Regions from separate parts of the Exiguobacterium sp. ZOR0005 genome, predicted to be linked through region 4. Evidence: riboswitches for the same ligand, from Rfam matches in the RefSeq annotation. Region 4 holds a riboswitch; each other region holds the start of a gene.
The links. A riboswitch is a leader RNA that binds a small molecule or an ion and turns the genes downstream of it on or off. The one in region 4 is predicted to bind thiamine pyrophosphate.

Region 1: it holds a riboswitch for thiamine pyrophosphate, as region 4 does, so the genes downstream of both, tenA (thiaminase II) here and thiT (energy-coupled thiamine transporter ThiT) in region 4, are expected to answer to the same signal.
Region 2: it holds a riboswitch for thiamine pyrophosphate, as region 4 does, so the genes downstream of both, thiW (energy coupling factor transporter S component ThiW) here and thiT (energy-coupled thiamine transporter ThiT) in region 4, are expected to answer to the same signal.
Region 3: it holds a riboswitch for thiamine pyrophosphate, as region 4 does, so the genes downstream of both, L971_RS10615 (YkoF family thiamine/hydroxymethylpyrimidine-binding protein) here and thiT (energy-coupled thiamine transporter ThiT) in region 4, are expected to answer to the same signal.

The regions. Positions count from the first base shown of each region.
Region 1 covers NZ_JTLB01000013.1:8,182-12,362, reverse strand. Annotated here, with positions in the region: gene thiD (bifunctional hydroxymethylpyrimidine kinase/phosphomethylpyrimidine kinase) at 1-639, opposite strand, end outside; gene thiM (hydroxyethylthiazole kinase) at 636-1,424, opposite strand; gene tenA (thiaminase II) at 1,421-2,095, opposite strand; TPP riboswitch at 2,178-2,282, opposite strand; gene pelG (exopolysaccharide Pel transporter PelG) at 2,344-3,792, opposite strand; gene pelF (GT4 family glycosyltransferase PelF) at 3,773-4,181, opposite strand, start outside.
Region 2 covers NZ_JTLB01000016.1:26,934-31,114, forward strand. Annotated here, with positions in the region: gene L971_RS07100 (tetratricopeptide repeat protein) at 1-68, opposite strand, end outside; gene L971_RS07105 (DUF402 domain-containing protein) at 119-658, opposite strand; gene L971_RS07110 (hypothetical protein) at 868-1,614, shown strand; TPP riboswitch at 1,660-1,758, shown strand; gene thiW (energy coupling factor transporter S component ThiW) at 1,822-2,307, shown strand; gene L971_RS07120 (hypothetical protein) at 2,384-2,647, shown strand; gene L971_RS07125 (N-acetyltransferase) at 2,642-3,121, opposite strand; gene L971_RS07130 (YcxB family protein) at 3,103-3,603, opposite strand; gene L971_RS07135 (VOC family protein) at 3,695-4,093, shown strand.
Region 3 covers NZ_JTLB01000024.1:21,246-25,426, forward strand. Annotated here, with positions in the region: gene L971_RS10605 (ABC transporter ATP-binding protein) at 1-1,156, opposite strand, end outside; gene L971_RS10610 (ECF transporter S component) at 1,149-1,724, opposite strand; gene L971_RS10615 (YkoF family thiamine/hydroxymethylpyrimidine-binding protein) at 1,717-2,310, opposite strand; TPP riboswitch at 2,390-2,490, opposite strand; gene L971_RS10620 (GTP-binding protein) at 2,552-3,745, opposite strand; gene L971_RS10625 (hypothetical protein) at 3,852-4,115, opposite strand; gene L971_RS10630 (SMP-30/gluconolactonase/LRE family protein) at 4,128-4,181, opposite strand, start outside.
Region 4 covers NZ_JTLB01000019.1:16,440-20,620, forward strand. Annotated here, with positions in the region: gene pknB (Stk1 family PASTA domain-containing Ser/Thr kinase) at 1-174, shown strand, start outside; gene rsgA (ribosome small subunit-dependent GTPase A) at 219-1,103, shown strand; gene rpe (ribulose-phosphate 3-epimerase) at 1,105-1,761, shown strand; TPP riboswitch at 1,781-1,881, shown strand; gene thiT (energy-coupled thiamine transporter ThiT) at 1,957-2,529, shown strand; gene L971_RS08030 (thiamine diphosphokinase) at 2,529-3,116, shown strand; gene rpmB (50S ribosomal protein L28) at 3,175-3,363, opposite strand; gene L971_RS08035 (Asp23/Gls24 family envelope stress response protein) at 3,615-3,977, shown strand; gene L971_RS08040 (DAK2 domain-containing protein) at 4,000-4,181, shown strand, end outside.

The sequences.
Region 1 (4,181 bases), on a different contig from region 4:
CGTGCACCCGGTGCCGTGCGTGTCAAACGTCTGGATACGAGTTGCCGAGACGAGGAAAGCCTCTGACGCCGTCAAGACGAGGTCTTCGGCACGTTCCCCTTCGAGATGTCCCCCTTTTAAGACGACCGCCTTCGCGCCTAGTGACAAGATCCGTTCCGCCGCCTCAAAACGGTCTTGAAATGAACGAATCGTCAAACCCGTCAACACCTCCGCTTCCGGCACGTTCGGCGTGACGACCGTCGCGAGGGGCAGCAAGGACGTCTTGAGCGCCTCGACGGCTGTGTCTTGAAGTAGGGACGCCCCACCTTTTGCGATCATGACCGGGTCGACGACGAGCTGTTTGAACGCATGCCGCTTCACGCCGGAAGCGACGGTCTCGATTCGGCTCGCATCGAACAACATCCCGGTCTTGCACGCCTCGATTGAAAAATCGGAACCGATCGCATCGAGTTGTTGCGCGAGCAGTTCGGTCGAGACCGCTTCAACGCCATGCACACCTCGTGTGTTTTGAGCCGTGACTGCCGTCAAGACGCTCGTGCCGAATACACCGAGCTCTTGGAACGTCTTCAAGTCGGCTTGAATGCCGGCGCCGCCGCCTGAGTCGGAACCGGCGATCGTCAACACTTGTGTGCGCTTCATGAGACCACCTCGATCCGGTCGCTCGGTAGTTCGACCGCGGTCATCTTACCGAGTTCGTTCAAGAAGTGGATCGGGAAATCGCCCGACCCTTCGGCACGCATTGTCGCGAGTTCCCCGCAACGGGCGTACCCGGCGAGCGCCGTCGACGTCGCGGTCATCGCATCGGACTCGACCGCAAGAAATGCGCCGACGACCGCACTGAGCAAACAGCCGGTCCCGGTCGTCCGTGTCATCACTTCGGTCCCTCCTTTGATTTCAATCGTCACGTCCCCGTCACTGACGACATCCGTCTCTCCGGTCACGGCAACGACACAGCGATACCGCTTGGCCGCCTCGCGCGCGATGTGTGTCACGTCATGCAACGCTTCCCCGCCATCGACCCCTCGCGTGTGGGCCGTTCGGTCAATCAATGTCGCCATCTCACCGGCGTTGCCACGAATGACGGTCACTTGCACCTGTGCGAGGATCGCGGTCGCCACTTGACGCCGAAACGATGTCGCGCCGACACCGACCGGGTCGAAAACGATGGGACGTCCCGCAGCGTTTGCCGCTTGCCCGGCCCGAATCATCGTCGCTTCGGTCGATGCATCGAGCGTTCCGATGTTCAATACGAGCGCATCGCTCACTGTAGCCATTTCCGCCACTTCCTCGACAGCGGACGCCATGACCGGTGACGCGCCGACGGCGAGCAGACCGTTCGCTGAAAAGTTCGCGACGACGATGTTCGTGATGTTATGGATGAGCGGTCGCTCGGCCCGGACTTTGTCCCATAAATCGCGCTTCATCGGCTCACCTCCACCGGGACGTCCCACGTCTCAAGCGTCCATGCCATCTGCCAAAACGCCACTTCATAGTAACAGCTCTTCAAGAACGATTGACGATAACGGGTGCGCTCGACTTCGGTCGCCTGTTCGGCCAACAGATCGAGACGGTCAATCTGCTCTTCGACGAGTTCACGGAACCATTCCGACCCGTACGTGGCAATCCAAGCCGTATAGATTGGATGCTCCGGCTTCGCGTTTTTCAACCGTTCCCCGATCTCGTAGTACACCCAGTAACACGGCAGAATCGCCGCGAGCACATCCCCGAGCGTCGGTCCGGCTTGTTGCATGTGCATCGCGTATGCGTATGCGGTCGGTGCCGGCTCGAACCCACGTCTTTCTTCTTCGGTCACGTCAAGCATCGTAAAGAACTCACGGTGTAACGCGTGTTCAGCTTCAATCGTGTGTAGGGCATGCGTCAAAAATCGGCTCGACAGCTCCATGTCGTGCGATAAAATCGCTCCCTTCGCCTGCACTTTTGAGAACTGGTTCAAATAGTACGAGTCTTGCAAGACGTAGTGGCGAAACTTCGCCTCGTCGAGCGTTCCCTCACCTAGTGCTTGAACGAACGGGTGGTCAAAACTTGCTTGGAACAAAGCATCCGCCTCTTGTCGGATTTGTTGTGTGAACGTCATTTCCGTCTCCCCCTTTGTTGTATGAAAAAAGACGCCGCCTCCCATAACGGAAGCGGCGTCGGACATACACAGAGGGTGAGACAAGTCATTTCGCCCACTTCCCTACGCTAGCGTGAACTAGATCAGGTTCAAAGGGTCTGGACCTCGTCCATCTCAGCCGCGTCATGCGACTCCCCTAGTGGCAAACATTATGAAATTCGGTCGTCTTCGGTCACATCATACCAATCTTTTGATGAAATAGGAACCCTTCAACGTGAGAAGCGGCGGTTCAACACACTTCCCATATTGGAGAACCGTTCCGTTCCGAGTTTACGCCGATTCGAAGAGGCAAACACGTAATAATCGACTTTCCCCATGAAGTAAATCAAACGGAGGCCGGCGATAAAGAACGTGATCGTCGTACTGACTGCAAAACCGACGCCATACCAATCGATGCCTCGCGGAAGCAACAGCGTCGTGAACAAAGCGTTGAACGTGAAAAACGACAAGTTGACGAGAAGCGCACCACGCCGATCTTCGAAGTAGAGCAACAGTAGCGTCAACACGAGAATCATCGCATTCGCGAACGCGGCAAGTGTCGTCATCCGGAAGATTTGCCCAACTTCCTCTGGTACGCCGATCCAACCGACGAAGACACCGGCCATGAGCACCGCGAACAGTGTGACGACGCCTTGACTCCGGCCGAGGCGAATCAACTCATTTTTCAAGACGGTCGTCATCGTCTGTTTCGCTTTGTCGATTTGATGGAGTGCCCCGCCGTAATTGATGAGCCCATAAAACGTACGGTACCGTTCATAAAATCTCGTCTCGACGGCGACGACGAACAGCAACTGAGTCGGGACAATCGTCAAGTACGACCAAAACACGGCCGTGTCGTAGTAGGGATTAAACACGAACGAATCAGCGACGACCATCCGTCCCTCACCGAACCAGATGATGAAGTTCGTCACCCAAATCCCGAGGACGTACAAGACGCCGATTGCGAACAAGTCGGGGTAGAGATCAAAGTAACGGAAATAAGAGAACTCTCTCGTGGCGTAGCGGAGCGGGAACGTCCGCAACATCGCAAAGAATAATCCGAATAACGTCACGATCATCCCAGCGGTGAAGCCGGTCAACAACTCTAGGCTCGTCGGGTCTGCCATGATGCGGCTAATCAAGAACACGCCGCCGACCGCGATGAAACCACCGAGCAAAAAGCTGTATGCGATCGCCTGATAAAACTTGGCCGCGCTCAAAAACAAAAACATGACCCAGATGACGTTGATCGTCATGAACAAGACGAACAAAACGAGTTTATACACAAATGCGAGCGGGGAGATCATCCAAAAGATGCTGTACATGATGACCGCCGCGAGCATCGTCACTTTCAACATGCCGGTAAAGACGGGAAAGATCTCATGCGCCTTTTTCTCATAGAATAAGTCGGCGACGTAGCGCGTGACGACGAGCTGTTGAAAACTGAAGACAATTTGCGAAAAGATGAAGGCGTAAGACACGGACAGCATGAAAATCGTCCGTTCTTCCAGCGACAACATCGGCATTTGAAACGCCAGCCATTGAATCGTCCCGACGACCAAGATGACGATTAGCCACGGTCCTGACGTGACGAGGCCAGAGAACGTGTACGCCTTCAGCCGTGACGAATAGTAGTCTTCTTGAAACAGTTTTTGCAGTTTAAACCCGATGCCCGCCATACTGTTCCCTCCTCGCTTCATAGATGGCTTTGTAACGGTCGACGAACTGTTGCAACCGGTAATATTGACGCACGCGTTCGCGACCGTTCTTCCCGAAGCGCATCCGCTCGCGCGGATAGTCCATCATCCACTCGACTTTATCGGCAATCGCCTCCGGGTGGACCGGCGGAACGATGAATCCGGCCGGACCGAACGGGTCGTCCGTCCGGCCGTACAACAACTCCGAACACGCCCCGACATCGGTCGCCACCCAAGGGATGCCGGCGGCCATGCCTTCCAAAATAGCGAGCGGCTGTCCTTCCGAGATGCTCGTCAACAGCAATAAGTCAAACGTCGGCAGCCACTCTTGGACGTTCACTTTACCGACAAGTTCGACGTAGTCCGTAAGA
Region 2 (4,181 bases), on a different contig from region 4:
GCGTCGAACGCCTTGAAAAACTCGTAATGCTTCTTTCGTGGCCACGTATCGATGTCAATCTGTTTCATGGTTCATCTCCCTGCGCTTTTCTTTCACTGTATCAAAGGAAGCCATGCGTTCAAAGCATTTGCTTCAGCTCGTCGTAATGCCCTCTCGCCAAATCAAAGTAGACGAAGTCACGGCGCTCGATACGGTCGAGCGTCTGTTCGAAGTCACGCCAGCCGGTGACGACGAGTTCTGGTGTCAATTCGCCCGTCAACCGTGCGTCCTCGAATTCATCTTCGTCTTTTCGGACGACGTCTCCGTTCGGGAAGACCAAGATGTCGAGCAACAAGTCGTCCATATAGGGAATTCCGTCCTCATAGCCAATCGCCTCGACGATATCGATGTACCACTGGACGATGTGGCCCGAATCATCAAACATGACCGTCACCCCGAACGGTTCATTGTCCGGAAAATATTGGAGCCATGCATAACCGGCGTCGGCCACGATGAATTCCTCGCCGTTATGTTGCTTATACTGCGGGGCCCGGACCGCATCGATTTGAAACAAGGCGACCGTCCCTGAGAAATGTTCGTCATGGACGTCCATCTGGACATAGCGGTGTTCAAGAATCCGCTCCCAGTCCCGTCGATTAGCAAATTTTCGTTTTGGCATCGTACTCGCTCCTTCATAAGTTCGTTTGCTTTAACAGTTCGCCAAAATCCGACAGTTCCCTGTTTAGTCGTACAGATTCTGTTCAGTGAACCTGACAGGCTCATGCCTTACTACACCACACCGAAAACGTGTATAGGTTCTCATCTATTTCCATCCATGCTACGCTTCTTCATAATAGGTAAAATTTGTATGATTAAAGGGTGGGCATCATGAAACGTTTATTTTTATTCGGATTAGGCCTCATGTTACTCGCGGGCTGTACCGATCCAATCGGAAAGCCGGTCATTCCAGCGGATTCGAACGAACCTGCGCCAGAAATCATGACCGAATGGACACGGGAGGACTTCAAGGACGTCTTCGACCAACATGAAGTCGCCGAAGAATTACTTGAAACTCTCAAGGCGAACGGACTCACGCCGTATCGTGAGACGTTTGAACGGGTCGTCATCGCCGGTAACGGCATCCACCACACTTATGCAGACGTGTATCCGTTCCAACTCGATGATGGGACATATGCCACGGTGTATGAAGACGAGGACGGATTGATAGCGAACGGGTCGGAGGCAACCGCGCCGCTCTTTTGGCAAGAAACGTCGTTCCTGCAGTTCGTCGAGGAGATTGAGAAACGGAAATACGGGACGAGCGCCCCACCGGAAGACGTCACGTTGACACAAGATGCGTTTCAATCGATTTACGATCGTCACGCTTATACGTCCGCGCTCATCGTCGAGCTCGACGAATGGGGTGTAGCGGTCGCTCGCGAGCCGCTCGAGAACGTCATCATCGCCGGGGACGGCGTGGCCGAAGTGACCGCGGATTTGATTGTGTTTGAGGTCGAGAACGGGTATGCCATCGTCTACGACCGAGACGGTGAAATCTTCAAAGGGCCCGAGTCCATCGCGCCACTGTTCTGGAACGAAACGGATTACAAACATCTGCTCAAGAAGAACAAATGAATCATCGAACGCTTATGATGACACTATGTTATACTTAAACGAATAAACGACCACTAGGGGAGCCTTCGGGCTGAGACGGCAAACGCCGGACCCTTTGAACCTGATCTGGCTCATACCAGCGTAGGGAAGTGGCATGGGATTCGTCTGTTCCACGCCACTTTTCCTTTTTGGAGAAGTGGCGTTTTCATTTTGAAAGGAGACTGATCCATGCGTATTCAACAACTCACTTGGATGGCAATGCTCGTCGCCATCGCCATCATCGGCTCACTGTTCATCTCAATTCCGACCGGGGTGGCCCGAGCTTTCCCGATTCAACATATGGTGAACGTCATCGCGGCCGTCACCGTCGGCCCACTCGGTGCCGTCCTCGTCGCCTTCGTGACCGGACTCGTTCGCGTCATGACGGGCACCGGTTCGCTACTCGCGTTCCCTGGCGGCATGATCGGCGCGCTTCTGGCCGGTATCTTTTATATGAGGACGAACCGCGTCGCCTTCGCCGCACTCGGTGAAGTCATCGGTACGGGCGTGATTGCCTCACTCATCGCCGTACCTTACGCGAAAATCTTGATGGGGTCTGAGTTCGGCGCGCTCTTCTTTTTCCCGGCCTTCCTCGCCTCGAGCGTGACCGGCGCCTTGCTCGGTTGGATCGTACTCGCTCGCGTCAAACAGCTGCGTCCTGCTCTCAAACAATAATTGAGTCGTTTGGCCTCTCCCTTTCGAGTGTACAGATGGTAAAATAAGGTTATCTCATTTAGAAGGAGTGACCGCCTTGACTCGTCTACAATTATGGGTGACCGGAGCTGCCGCCGTCATCATCACCGCCCTTTTGTTCACGTTAGAACGCATCGCGGCTTATACGCGTTGGCACGCATTGGTCGCCACAGGCGTCTGGCCCGAGGAGCCGACCGTCATGGATCTGTTGGCGCAAAACTGGTTCATCCCGCTCTTCGGTTTCACCGCCATCATCTGCTTCTTCATGGCCGGTAATTCGGTCAAAGCGACCACCATGAAAACAGGGACGACCGACTTATGACGGTTGTCCCTGTTTGACGTGATACACCCAAATCTCTTCCCCGTTCCATTCGTCGATGCGACCGCTATCGACAAATCCACCTCGTTGATAAAACCGCTTCGCTAGTTCATTTGTCGGATGGAGACTAAGGACGATATCATCTACATCAAATCGGTCCTGGATCCAGACGAGCGCCAACTGTAGAAAGCGAGATCCAAGCCCCTGTCCTTGCTCATGCGCATCTATCATAAAGCGGTCGAGCCACACGTAGCGGTCGACTTTGTTCTCCGCCCCGATCATCATAAAGCCGACCGGTCGCTCGTTGAGGCAAAGCGCATAGCACGTCCAGGCGTACTTGACGTCGACTTCCATCTCGCGTAGCGATTCCGCATTCGTTTCAATAAAGCGGGACTGCTCCGTAGCGACGGTCAAGCCGATGACGGCTTCCCGATTCGTGTCATCAATGAGCTGTATCGTCAGCGAGCCGGCAGCCATCGGCGCACCTCTTCCATGTCTTGTCCACGCTTCGGCAAAATATAGGCGCTGACCGAAGCGTTATATAAGTACACATAATCGTCTTCCTCGACGATTTCCTTGATCCCGGCCCAAGTCACCCTTGTCTCACCGAACTCGTTTTGATCACGCAGACCGTTCTCATCCAATTCCATCGTATGCGGACCAATCATCCCTTCGTTACTGCGTTCATCGATGAGCCGACGTGTTTGCTTCCGGACGTGCCGTTCAAAGTATTTCGGGTAATATAGAAACCACAATATACCCGCAATGCCTTGTACACCATACAGCCACCAGTCCGTCTCTTGAAGCCATGTCGTCCAAACGAAGGCAGCCCCTAGAAAGACAATCGGTCCGATGATTCGCTGCAGGAACAGCATTCGCTTGCCTGTTTTCGACCGTTGGATATGGCTCAAGTTGAACCGGATATAGTCGTCTTCTGTCAATTCATATTGGATATGCATCTTATCCCTCCTCCCTGTCCTTTACGCTCCTTGTCTAGAAAAGTTCCGTTCCCGGTCATGATTCGATACTATGTAAGAAAGGAGTGACACGATGAAACAAATCCACCATCTCTGCATCCAAACGCCCGACTATGAGGCATCCAAACGATTCTACGAAGCACTCGGCTTCGAGCTCGTCCAGGAGTCACCCGACTTTCATACCCGCGCGTTCAACAGCTGGCTCAAGCTCGGCGACTTTTACATCGAGCTCCAGACGGCAAAACAAGACGAGACGTTGACCCCCTATTCGAAACACGTGGCCGGCCCTGTCCATTTCGCTCTGTACGTAGACGACCTCGAGGCAGAAGTGCAACGGCTCGAGGCGCTTGAGGTCCCGTTCTTACCGAAACAGGGCGGCAACATCTACTTCGTCGTCGACGGATATTTAAGTAAATTGAAAGCCCCGGAAGGCACAATCATCGAACTTCGGGACTCGTTTTTAATCAAGTGAGGCGACGCGCCTCGCTTTTTTTGTACACTGTGATGTTTTTGGCCACATGAAAACAGGAACATTCAAACAACCTGGTTTTCTTGGAGGC
Region 3 (4,181 bases), on a different contig from region 4:
GTTCGGCCATCAAATCATGGAGCGCTCGAAGCGAAGCCTCGTCTTGTCCTGCCGTCGGTTCATCAAATGCGATCAATCGTTTCTCCGAGAGCATCATCACCCCGATGGCGAGTCGCCGTTTTTGACCGTGACTGAGTGAGAGCGGATGCGCATCCCGCAACGGTCCGAGCCCGAGCCGCGTCAACATGTCTTCGATCGGACGATCGTGCCCGTATTTGAGTTCACTTGTCAGGTCACTTGTCACGAACAAGTGTGCCGGGGATTGCGGGACGAACCCGACGTCACGATGATTGCGAGCCAGACTTCTGAGCCATGTCGACTTGCCGCTCCCGTTTCGACCGAGGATAGCGACGACTTCTCCCTCGGCGACGGTCAAGTCGCTCGCTGCGAGTTCAAATTCATTTCGTTTGAAATTCGGTATGTGAAATAAATTATATTCCCCTTTGTGGCTCCCAATCGATGCGAACGTATAGTCCGGGCGCATCTCGAACGGCCCATCCTTGACGATTCGTCCCTCCACAAGCTCGACTTGCCGGTCGAAGAAATCGCCCCATACGTACGGTCGGTGTTCAATGACGACAACGTTGACGGTGCGGGCGACGCCGTCGAACCAACGGACGAAACGATGCGCCGTCTCCGGGTCGAGGTGGGCGAGCGGCTCGTCGAGCAATAGCCATTCCGGTCGGCCGACCAAAGCACAGGCGACGGCGATCTGTTGCTTCTCGCCCCCTGACAAGTCATGGATGGTGCGGTTGCGATACTCGGACAAGCCGAGCGCATGCAAGATCGCCGTGACACGCTCCGACATCTCGCCCCGCGCGACCCCGAAGTTTTCGAGCGTGAAAATCAGTTCCTCCTCCACCGTCTGCATGACGAACTGACTGTCCGGATCTTGAAACACCGTCCCGACGCGCCGATTCACTTCACCGGCCGCGTACGTATCATACGATCGATTGAACAAGTGCAATCGTCCCGTCACGATCCCGTCACAGTTATCCGGATAGAGACGGTTGAACATAGCAAACAGTGTCGATTTCCCCGACCCGCTCGCCCCGGTGATGAGCGTCCTCCCATCCCGGAGCGTGAGCGTGACGTCCGACAAGACGTCGGTCGGCTTACCTGGATAACGAAACGTCAGCTGTTCCGCCTCAACCATGCACGCGTCCTTGCCGCGCGACGGCGTACCCTTCGAGCGCACCCGTCCGAAGCAACAAGTCACTCAATATCTTCCCTCCGAGTCCAGCGATGAGCATGCCGCTCGTCGCGCGGAGGGCGAACATCGTGGCGACGTATGTCGGACTGAGCGCCGCGAGACCGCCCATGACGTACGTATAGGCGAAGCTCGTCACGGCCGCACCGAACCCGGCGAGCATGAGCACCCAAAGGTCGTACCGTTTATAACCGGTCAAGGCGAACGCCGCCTCGGCCCCGAGTCCTTGAACGATCCCGACGAGAATGATCCGCGGACCGATGGCGTTCCCGATCATCATCTCGATCGTCGCCGCGAGCACTTCCGACAAAAACGCGGCGCCGGGCTTTCGAATGATGTAAGCCGCGATAATCGAGACGATGAACCAAATTCCGAAGATCCATTCGTAGGCGATCGGTCCGATCAAGCCGGCCCAAAGGTTCCCGACATGGACGAACGCCAAATAGACGACGGCGAACACGACCGATAACAGCGACAACAAGACGACCTCTTTCAACTTCCACGATTTAAGCATCATTGCGTTCCTCATGCGACGGACTGTTCACGCTGAACGTCACCGTCATGACGACGTGGCTCGTCTTCGCACGGACCCGGTCGAACGTCGCCTCATAAAACGAGAACACCGGCTCGATGTCGCCGTGGATGCCCGAGGCGTAATGCATCGAATCGTTGAACACACCACGTGATTTCGCGAAATCGATCTCTTCATAGATGATGTCCATATATTGCTCGTCACCGAGCGGATAGAGCGCGAACTGGGAGGAGACGTATTGGGCGCCGACCGGTCCGTTCACAGGCTCGCTCGTCACCTCGAGCAGGTTGTCCCCCATCGTGTCACCCGGGCAACCGACCGAGAACGTCCCGCTCATCGAGACGTGCGTCCCTGTCTTCGTCGCATGCGACAGGATTGATTTGGCCACATCGAACACGTGCTCACTCCGTCCCCGGATGACCGTCGAGACGTCATCGGTGTGGCGCCAGACGTTCTGTAAATCCGTCTCCTTCAATGCCCCTTTGATGACGCTCACGAAATCCGACGTCATCGGGCTCAGTGTAAAGCGGAACCCGACGATCGGGCTCGTTCCACATTGCTCGTTCATGTTGCATTCCCCCTTTTTCTATATGCACAAAAAAGCCGCATCCATGAGAATGCGGCCACTCGTCCAATTGAAGTCCATTAGAAAAAGTGCCACACTTCCTCACGCCGGTATTACCCGGATCGAGTCATAAGGGATTGGAGCCATGCTCACATCTCAGCCGAAGCACCCCTAGTGTAGTCCAATATATGCGGTTGTTCATGCAAGGAACAGTATAGTCGACTCGTTTGCGTTTGTAAACGGTTTATGAGAAAGTGACGACGCCGCTACCCGGGAGCGTGTCGTTCAACATCGTCCAATCGAGCGACATCTCATCGTCGGTCAACAGGCAGGCGTCGAGCGCTGATTCGACGGTCGCACGGTCTATCCGCTGCCCGATCAAGACGAGCTCGGTCTGGCGGTCGCCGTACGGCTCGATATAGTCCTCAGCAAGCTCCGGTTCTGCCGCGAACATGAGACGACGTTCCTCTTCTGGCAGCGTGGCGAGCCAGCGTCCGGCGTGCTCGAGCGTCGAGGCGTATCCGGCCTGCGAGAACAGGCAGGCGATGTCGTTGCGCGAGGCGATCCAAAGGAATCCTTTCGCTCGGACGACTTCCTCTGGGAACTGTTCGATCCACGCATGGAGTCGCTCCGGGTGGAACGGGCGACGACGGCGATAGACGAACGAGCTGATGCCGTACTCCTCGGTCTCCGGCGTGTGTTCTTCCGCCTCAAGCTCTTGAATCCAGCCGGCCGCGTGCATCGCCTGTTCGAAATCGAACAGCTTGACGTCTAGCAGTTCCGACAAGTCGACGTTCGAATGGACCGACGTCAACAGTTTTGCTGACGGGTTGAGCGTCTTCAACAGCCCGGCCATCTCGTTCAGTTCGGTGTCAGACACCCGATCGGCCTTGTTCAAGACGATGATGTCGGCGAACTCGACTTGGTCGACGAGCAGGTCGACGACTTCACGGACATCCGTCTCATCAATCGCTTGTTTCCGCTCGTGAAGCGACTCACCGGAGTTGAAGTCTTTCAAGAAACGGTAGGCGTCAACGACGGTCACCATCGCATCGATATAGACACGGCTCGTCAAGTCGATGCCGAGCGCGTCATCGGCATACGTGAACGTCTGGGCCACGGGAATCGGTTCAGAGATTCCGGATGACTCGATGATGATCCCGTCGAGCTCACGATCGTTCGTAAGCTCTTGTACCGCCTCGAGGAGGTCTTCACGGAGCGTGCAACAAATACAGCCGTTCGACAGCTCGACCAACTTTTCATCTGTCCGCGAGAAGCCGCCTTGCTCGATTAAGCGCTCATCGATATTTAATTCACTCATATCGTTGACGATGACGGCATATTTCTTGCCGGTGCGGTTGTTTAATATATGGTTCATTAACGTCGTCTTGCCGCTCCCAAGATAGCCTGACAACACAGTGACTGGAATTCGTTTCATCATTAACATCCCCTAAATAGTAATCATTACTTTTTAGATAATGAACGGGATTGACCGTGTTGTCAACAAAAAAACACGCTCGATTTGAGCGTGTTTCCAAACGTGGCTATTCTTCGAGCGCTTTCCGTTCCGCCTCGGAACGCGGGTAAGCGTTCGCTTGCCACTCGGCCCGATAAATCGAATCGAGCTGTGTCAAGCCGACCTCGTCCTCATCTTTGTCCGCGTCCACGCTCGGCGTCTCGTCCCACTTCGGTTCGAGATAAGAATGATCTATCGTCTCGCGGTCGTCGAGAAACTTTTTGATTCCGACTCGGGCCACCGCCGCGAGCGCCAGACCGATTCCCGCTCGAACGAGCATTCGTTTCACCATCGTTCTCCCTCCTTAACGTCCGAAACGATAAAGTGGCATCCCTTTCACTTCTGTATCGATTTTAAA
Region 4 (4,181 bases):
GTCGATGCACGTGGTGAGATCGAGGTGCTCCGTGATAAAATAACGGAGACGACGACATACTCGTACACACTCGTCATCGCCCCAGGCGAAGTCGGAACAGCGACGATCGAAGTTGACGGCGAAGTCGTCCGGACCGATTCGGTGACCTACGCACAAGCTAAAGATTCACAATAAAGAGGTGGCGTGCGCGTCGCCTCTTTTTCTAAGGAGGAAACAGGATGAAAGGAACAATCATTCGCCTGCAGGGCGGGTTTTACGATGTCATGACCGAGGCGAAACAAGAGATTCGTTGCCGTGCCCGTGGAAACTTTCGAAATCGTAACATCTCACCTGTCGTCGGGGACGACGTCGACATACAAGACCAAGGGGACGGCACCGGTTATATATTGGCCGTCGATGAACGGTCGAACCATCTCGTCCGTCCGCCGATCGCGAATATCGACCAAGCGTTTCTGTTGTTCTCAGTGAAGGAACCTGCATTTTCGTTCCATTTGCTCGATCGGTTCCTCGTCTTGATCGAATCCAAGCAAGTCCATCCGATCATCGTCTTGACGAAGATGGACCTGCTCAAAGAAGAAGAGCGTCCCGCCATTACCGCGGCCGCTGCGTTATACCGCACAATCGGTTACGAGGTCATCGAGACGTCGACCGAGGACGGCGCGGGGATTGAAGCGATCCGTGCCTTGTTCCAAGATAAGACGAGCGTGTTCGCCGGCCAGACAGGGGTCGGCAAAAGTTCACTCCTGAATGCCGTTGCGCCAGAGCTTGAACTTGCCACCGGGAAAATCTCGAAATCGCTCGGTCGCGGAAAGCATACGACCCGCCATGTGACGCTCATTCAACTGGCGGGCGGACTCGTCGCCGATACGCCAGGATTCTCAAGTCTCGAGTTCCCGCAAGAACTTGAAGTCGAAGAGATGCGTTGGTGTTTCCCTGAGTTCGTCGAGCGCCATGATGATTGTAAATTCCGGGGTTGTGCCCATTTGAACGAGCCGGGTTGCGCCGTCAAGGCGGCGGTCGAGACTGGAGAAATCGCTTCCACCCGTTATGAGAATTATGTTACGTTTATGGCAGAGTTAAACGATAGACAACGGAGGTACTAACATGATTAAAATTGCACCATCGATTTTGGCAGCGGACTTTGCAAATTTGGAGGCGGAAGTGAAAGCCGTTCAGGAGGCGGGCGCGGACTATATCCATTTTGACGTGATGGACGGTCAATTCGTCCCGAACATCTCGATCGGATTGCCTGTTCTTGCGAGTTTACGTCAAAAGACAGACATGATTTTAGACGTCCACTTGATGATTGACCAGCCGGAGCGGTTCGTCGAAGACTTCATCAAGGCCGGAGCGGACATCGTCACCGTCCACGTCGAGGCGACGAATCATTTGCATCGCGTCCTGCAACAAATCAAGGCGGCCGGGGCGAAATGTGGGGTCGTCTTGAATCCGCACACTCCGATCAGTTCGATCGAGCACGTCGTACAAGACGTCGATATGGTGCTTCTCATGACGGTGAACCCGGGCTTTGGGGGTCAGGCGTTCATCGAATCGGTCGTCCCGAAAATTGCCGCTCTAAACGAAATGCGTTCTGCCCGCGGGCTCGATTTCGAAATCGAGATCGACGGCGGGGTGAACGCGAAGACAGCGAAATTGTGCATCGACGCCGGGGCCGACGTCCTCGTCGCCGGTTCGGCGATTTACAACGAGCCGAGCTATAAAGACGCGATTGATGGCATTCGCAACGCATCTCGTGTATAATCGTTCATAGAACAACAAATATTGTCGCAAGGGGTGTCACATTCTGTGGCTGAGAGGCATACGCTAACCCTTTGAACCTGTTCCGTTCACACGGACGTAGGGATGTGGCGAAAATGCACGTTGCGAATCCAAGCAGCATGGCGTTTACGTCATGCTGCTTTTTGTCGTTCTCATTTGAAGAAGGGGGAATTAGAAATGAAACAAAAATTGAAGTTGCAAGCATTGATCGAGATCTCGCTCTTTTCGGCGCTCGCGTTGATCTTTGACTTGCTCATGCCGTACCGGATGCCGCAAGGAGGCTCGATCACACTCGTCATGTTGCCGATCTTCGTGATGGCGTACCGGCACGGGTTGAAAGGCGGTCTCGCGACCGGCGCTCTCGTCGGGACGCTCCAACTGCTGTTTGGCGCCTACATTTTCACGCCTGTCCAGTTCTTAGTCGACTACACGTTTGCTTATGGCCTCGTCGGTATGGCCGGTGTGTTCGCCGGGCAAGTGAAACGAGCTGCCCATGACGGCACTAAAAAGACGCTCGTCTTTTACTTGATTCTCGGTGCCTTGCTCGGATCGCTTCTCCGTTACGCGGCTCACGTCTTGTCAGGGATCGTCTTCTTCGCCCAGTACGCGGAAGGACCGGTCGTCGCCTATTCGCTCGGCTATAACATGACGTACATGCTCCCGTCGTTCTTGATTGCGACAATCGTGCTCGTCCTCTTGTTCACGACGGCACCGCGCTTCGCGACGCTCGCGACACGGGACGTTCGCTGATGCGGGTGTTGGTCGTGGCGGCCAGTCCGTCACCTGTTCCGTCCCTCCCGCGCGACGTCGATTACGTCATCGGCGTCGACGGAGGCTACGAGACGCTCCTCACCCATGGGATCGAGGCTGATCTCATCGTCGGTGACTTTGATTCTTTGACGGGTCCGGTGCCGACTGAGGCGGTTCGGTATCCGTCAGAGAAAGATGTGACCGACCTCGAGATCGCCCTCGAGGCGGCACGGGGCCATGGCGCCACGGAAATACTCGTTTACGGTGCACTAGGCGGTCGGCTCGACATGACGCTCGGGAATATCGGGTTGCTCGAGGCTTACCCGGAGATGTGTCTTTATGCCGACGGCCAAGTCGTCTCTCTCGCACGGGAGGGCCGACACGCGCTTGCGCGACGTGATGACCATTATTTGTCGCTTATTCCATGGAAGCGGGCGAACGTCACAATCCGTGGCGTCAAATATCCGCTCGACCGCCACCATGTCGTCAGCCACGAGGCGTTGACGATCTCGAACGAATGGGATGCGGAAACGGCGGAATTGATCGTCCATGACGGTACGGTGTTAGTCATGTATGTAAAAAAATAAGCACAAAAAAAATCCCATCGGCGCATGCCGCTGGGATTTGTTTCGTTCGTGTATAAGATTATACGCGTTCAACGAGACCAGATTTAAGAGCGCGAGCTGAAACCCAAACGCGTTTCGGTTTACCGTCAACGAGAATACGAACTTTTTGTACGTTTACACCCCAAGTACGTTTTGTCTTGTTGAGTGCGTGCGAACGGTTGTTACCTGACTTAGGTGATTTACCTGTTACGTAGCATTTACGTGCCATGCGTTTCCCCTCCTTTTTTATGTGGGTTCGTCCTAATAGACACTCGTTTATATTAGCACGGCTTTTTTCCCGATGCAACTAGAAAATAATAGTATGACAAGAAAAAAACTTGACATTACTGGTAAGGATTTTAATAATGAATGAGGGTTACAGCACAATTGACCGAGTTTAGGAGCAGGTCCTTTAAATAACTAGGTGGATATTGTAGAATGTAGTGAAGGAATCATTCTGAATGAAGGAGGCTACTCCATATGGCAATTGATATGAAGACAACATATGGCAATATTGACATTACGAACGATGTCGTGGCAACACTAGCAGGCGGTGCTGCGATGGAATGTTTCGGCGTCGTCGGCATGGCGTCACAGGCTCAATTGAAAGATGGAATCGCAGAACTTTTGAAGCGTGAGAACTATGCGCGCGGTGTCGTCGTACGTCAAGATGGTGAAGACGTACATATCGACATGCACATTATCGTGAGCTACGGGACGAAAGTGTCAGAAGTCGCATACAATGTGCAAAGTCGTGTGAAGTATACGCTCGGTGAAACGTTAGGATTAAACGTTTCGTCAGTAAACATATTCGTCCAAGGCGTTCGGCTGACGAATGACTGACGGAATCGGAGGAGGATTTGGTGTGGGTTTACAACGTTTAGATGGATTGGTGCTCGCGAACATGATCGCAAACGGAGCAGCCAACTTGAGTCAAAATGCGGATTACGTTGATTCGCTCAACGTGTTTCCGGTCCCAGACGGGGATACAGGAACGAACATGAACTTGACGATGACGTCAGGGGCGAAAGAAGTCGCTGCGCTCGA